2 regions of the Pseudomonas sp. LBUM1646 genome follow, and region 1 is predicted to be linked to the other one. Evidence: riboswitches for the same ligand, from Rfam matches in the RefSeq annotation. Region 1 holds a riboswitch; the other holds the start of a gene.
What was found. Region 1 has a riboswitch for cobalamin ahead of cobO (cob(I)yrinic acid a,c-diamide adenosyltransferase). Riboswitches for the same ligand answer to the same signal wherever they lie in the genome.
Positions count from the first base shown of each region.

Region 2: linked by a shared signal. The riboswitch ahead of ACA071_RS17095 (CbtB domain-containing protein) and the one ahead of cobO (cob(I)yrinic acid a,c-diamide adenosyltransferase) in region 1 are both predicted to bind cobalamin.

Region 1 covers NZ_CP166810.1:1,935,240-1,937,623, reverse strand. Annotated here, with positions in the region: gene ACA071_RS08650 (cobyrinic acid a,c-diamide synthase CobB) at 1-669, opposite strand, end outside; gene cobO (cob(I)yrinic acid a,c-diamide adenosyltransferase) at 666-1,277, opposite strand; cobalamin riboswitch at 1,359-1,590, opposite strand; gene ACA071_RS08640 (hypothetical protein) at 1,745-2,329, shown strand.
Region 2 covers NZ_CP166810.1:3,726,470-3,728,853, forward strand. Annotated here, with positions in the region: gene cobW (cobalamin biosynthesis protein CobW) at 1-608, opposite strand, end outside; cobalamin riboswitch at 705-919, opposite strand; cobalamin riboswitch at 1,119-1,347, shown strand; gene ACA071_RS17095 (CbtB domain-containing protein) at 1,466-1,657, shown strand; gene ACA071_RS17100 (CbtA family protein) at 1,669-2,376, shown strand; gene ACA071_RS17105 (cobalamin biosynthesis protein) at 2,373-2,384, shown strand, end outside.

The DNA.
Region 1 (2,384 bases):
TTCGACGGCCGGTGGCAGCGCTACCTCGCAACTGCTGGCCAACGCGTCGGCAGCGGCATCGAGGCGCAGATCGAGGTCGTTCAACTCGCTGGCCTGGACCAGGCCGAGGTGACGACTCGGCAATTCGATCCCGGTTTCCCGGGACAACGCACCGTACCAGCGCAAGCCTTCGGTCAGGCTGCCTTCGAGCAATTGCGCGTGACGCAAGGTGCCGACGCGGTTGGCCAGGACACCGGCAAACGGCAAGTCCGGCTGATACTTCGCCAGCCCCAACGCCAGCGCACCAAAGGTCTGGGCCATGGCGGTGCCGTCGATCACGCCGAGCACCGGCACGCCGAAGTGCCGCGCCAGATCGGCGCTGGACGGCGTGCCGTCGAACAGGCCCATGACGCCTTCGATCAGGATCAGATCGGCTTCACCGGCGGCTTCCCACAACAGTCGACGACTTTCCTGCTCGCCGACCATCCACATGTCCAATTGATACACCGGCGCACCGCTGGCGCGCTCGAGAATCATCGGGTCGAGGAAGTCCGGGCCGCATTTGAACACGCGCACGTTGCGCCCCTGATTGCGATGCAATCGGGCTAGTGCGGCGGTGACGGTGGTCTTGCCCTGACCGGAGGCCGGCGCGGCGATCAGTACCGCCGGGCAATGACGGGGTTGATTCACAGTTCGACGCCTTTTTGCGCTTTGATCCCGGCCTGGAACGCGTGCTTGATCACGCCCATTTCGGTGACAGTGTCGGCCAGTTCGATCATTTCCGGCTTGGCGCCGCGACCGGTGACCACCACGTGTTGCATCGGCGGACGGGCCTGCAAGTCGCTGAGGACTTGATCGAGGTCGAGGTAACCGTGCTTGAGGGCGATGTTCAGTTCATCCAGCACCACCAGACCAATCGACGGATCGCGCAGCAGTTCGCGGGACACTTCCCACGCGGCTTCGGCGGCGGCGATGTCGCGCTGGCGGTCCTGGGTTTCCCAGGTGAAGCCCTCGCCCATCACATGAAAGCGCACTTGCTCCGGGAAGCGGCGGAAGAACAACTCTTCGCCGGTGCTGTTGCGCCCCTTAATGAACTGCACCACACCGCACTGCATGCCATGGCCCATGGAGCGGGCGAGCATGCCGAAGGCCGAGCTGCTTTTACCCTTGCCGTTGCCGGTCAACACCAGCAGCAGGCCACATTCGTTCGGCGAGTTAGCGATGCGTTCGTCAATCACGGCTTTTTTGCGCTGCATGCGCGCCAGGTGGCGTTCGTCACGATCGGGGGTATCAGTCATGGGGGAGCTCTCCGTTGAGACTGGATAACGGCGGGCAGGCACAAGAATAGACGGCAAAAAGCCTGGCATCGCCCACCGTGATGCCGCTGGATGGATCAGGCCGGTCTCCGGGCTCATGAGCGGCTTGCGCCTGGCTGCGCGCCTTCCCATGTTTTTCAACACAGTGGCTCAAAGCGCAGTTTTTCACTCATTTACCGTTGCGGGGGCAGCGCCGGGATCGTGGTTGTTCATTCGTCGAATGAACGCACTCACCGGCTTCCCTGTTTCACTCTGTCGACCACGGTCACAGAGCACCTGAAACAAGCCGCGAAGGTTAGAGGGTTGGGGGTGGAGCGTCAATTAAAGCCGGGACGCCGCTGGGCGAATAACTGCCGTCGATCAATTATCTGCCGCCATTGTTGTGCCACACTCTTAGCGGTGATATCAAAGAGCCACAATCTCACAACACAATAACAAGGGTGAGCCACATGCAAGGCATGATCATCAGCAATCCGAAGCTGGAATTCCTGCGCCCGCTGCTGGAACGCTGGTTTGACTGTATCGACCGTTACAACGCCGTGCGCGGCGATAACGATGCGCCGTACTGGTTTGACGAAAACGCCAACCGTGGCCTGCTTTCCGCGGCGGCCTGGATGGCGGAAATGGTCACGCTGCAACAGGCGCCGACCCGCAAACAGACCGAAGAAGGCGAACGCAACGGGCGCGCCGATCTGTTTATCGCCACCAGCGACGAGCGTGCCTGGTTGCAGACAAGCCAACGCTGGCCGCGGGTCAACAGCTTGAACCTGACACAGGCATTGGCGGATATCACCAGCGACGCCAAGCGCATCAGCTTCGCCAGCGACCTGAAACTCGGCTGCCTGTTCGTCGCCCCGCAAAAGGCCCAGCAAAGCGCCACCCCGGAAGAACTCCAGGACATGGTCGACGACCTGCAAAAGGAACACACCTGCGCCGTCGCCTGGTATTTCCCTTACGCCTACCGCAAGTTGCGCAACGAAGCCGGCCACTATCACCCCGGCATCGCCGTGCTGCTCAAAGAGGCCCGTGGCTGATGGGTTGAACCATCGCGGCTGTTTACTTCTCTAGATTAAATCAGTGCATTCATAG
Region 2 (2,384 bases), 1.8 Mb from region 1:
TCCAGGCGCACGCGGGCCAAGTCTTCCGGGCTGATCAGGTCGGCCTTGTTCAGGATCACCAGGTCGGCGCTGGCCAATTGGTCGGCGAACAGTTCGTGCAGCGGCGATTCGTGGTCCAGGTTCGGGTCGAGTTTGCGCTGGGCGTCGACTTGATCCGGGAACGCGGCGAAGGTGCCGGCGGCCACCGCTGGGCTGTCGACTACGGTGATCACCGCATCAACCGTGCAGGCGCTGCGGATTTCCGGCCACTGGAAGGCTTGAACCAGGGGTTTTGGCAGGGCCAGGCCGGAAGTTTCGATCAGGATGTGGTCGAGGTCGCCGCGACGCGCGACCAGTTCGCGCATCACCGGGAAGAATTCTTCCTGGACGGTGCAGCACAGGCAGCCGTTGGCCAATTCATAAACGCGGCCGTTGGCTTCTTCTTCAGTGCAGCCGATGGAGCACTGCTTGAGGATTTCGCCGTCGATGCCCAGCTCGCCAAATTCGTTGACGATCACCGCGATGCGGCGACCCTGGGCGTTGTCGAGCATATGGCGCAGCAAGGTGGTTTTGCCCGAGCCGAGGAAGCCGGTAACGATGGTGACGGGGAGTTTGGCCAGTGTTTTCATCGGATGCCCTTTGGCAAGGTGGCGGGCATACGGGACGACGACCGCAGCGATGGATGCGCGGAAGATTTCGCCACCGGATCACCCCGCCCGGTTGTAGTGAGAATTCGTTTCGAGGCAGGTCTCCTGGCTGACGGTGTGCCGACTTTGCGGGCCTGGCATTCACTGCGCCTTCCCGCGAACCCTTTGGAGGGGGTTTGCAGTGGCGTGGCAGCGAACATCACCGTTCACAGTTGCGGGGGCAGCCGCGGCATCGACCGCGTTCCCTTCTTAGCTTCGGCAGACGCCGAAGAACCTCGAAAGCGCAAGGCTACGCATGGTGTGGGGGCGGGTCAATGTCTGCGGGGTGATGATCGTTCCCTCGCTCTGCGTGGGAATGCCTCAACGGACGCTCCGCGTTCGGCTCTGGATGGGACGCGGAGCGTCCCGGGCTGCATTCCCACGCAGAGCGTGGGAGCGATCAGGTCAAACGAGAACCCTTGCCAATTGACTACTCCGCCCCGCCCATGCTCTCCTACACGCTTTGTTACGGGTGCCCTTCACAGGGTGAAACGGGAAACCGGTGAATCATGTGCTTTACTCTAAAGCCATGTCAGTCCGGTGCTGCCCCCGCAACGGTAAGCGAGCGAAGAATCAGATCCACTGTGCCGGCAGTTCGGCATGGGAAGGCGATTCTTGCAGGTTACGGCGCAAGCCTTGACCCCTCGTGAGCCCGGAGACCGGCCCGCAACACAAAGTGACCAGTACGATCACTGAATAACAAACCCGCGGTGGGCGGGCGCTGTTTGAACCTCTGCGCGCACGCTCGCAGGGGTTTTCATGCGCTCAATTCACCCGCTGACAGACCAGAGGGAAGCGCCATGTCGATCATCAGCAGCACCGGCCACACAACCGCCAGCACCACCACAACCCTGAGCCAACGCCTGACCGCCGCCGTCTGCGCGTCGATCCTTGGCGCGTGCCTGGTGTACTTCGCCGGTTTCTCGCACATCGAAGCGGTGCACAACGCCGCGCACGATACCCGTCACAGCTCCGCGTTCCCGTGCCATTGAGACCTGCCGACATGATCAAGCGTATCGCGCAAACTGCAGGTTTCACCGGGCTGCTGGCCGCCCTGTTGCTGACCCTGCTGCAAAGTTTCTGGGTGGCCCCGTTGATTCTGCAGGCGGAAACCTATGAAAAATCCGAGCCTGCCGCCGTCGTAGCTCACGAGCATACCGAAGGCGCCATGGCCGCTCACACCCACGATGCCGAAGCCTGGGAGCCGGAAGACGGCTGGCAGCGCGTGCTGTCCACCACGGGCGGTAACCTGGTGGTAGCAGTCGGTTTTGCATTGATGCTCGCCGGGCTCTACACCCTGCGCGCGCCGACCAAAACCGCTCAGGGCCTGCTCTGGGGCCTGGCGGGTTATGCGACCTTCGTTCTGGCGCCGACCCTCGGCCTGCCACCTGAATTGCCGGGCACCGCCGCTGCCGATCTGGCGCAACGGCAAATCTGGTGGATCGGCACGGCAGCCTCCACCGCTGTCGGCATCGCACTAATCGTGTTCAGCCGTCACTGGCTGATGAAGATCCTCGGCGTGGCGATCCTCGCGGTTCCGCATGTCATCGGCGCACCGCAACCGGAAGTCCACTCGATGCTGGCCCCGGAAGCTCTGGAGTCGCAGTTCAAAATTGCTTCGCAGTTGACCAACGTGGTGTTCTGGTTGGCCCTCGGCCTGATCAGCGCCTGGTTGTTCCGCCGCAAAAGCGATGGTCAATACCACGCATGACCGATAAC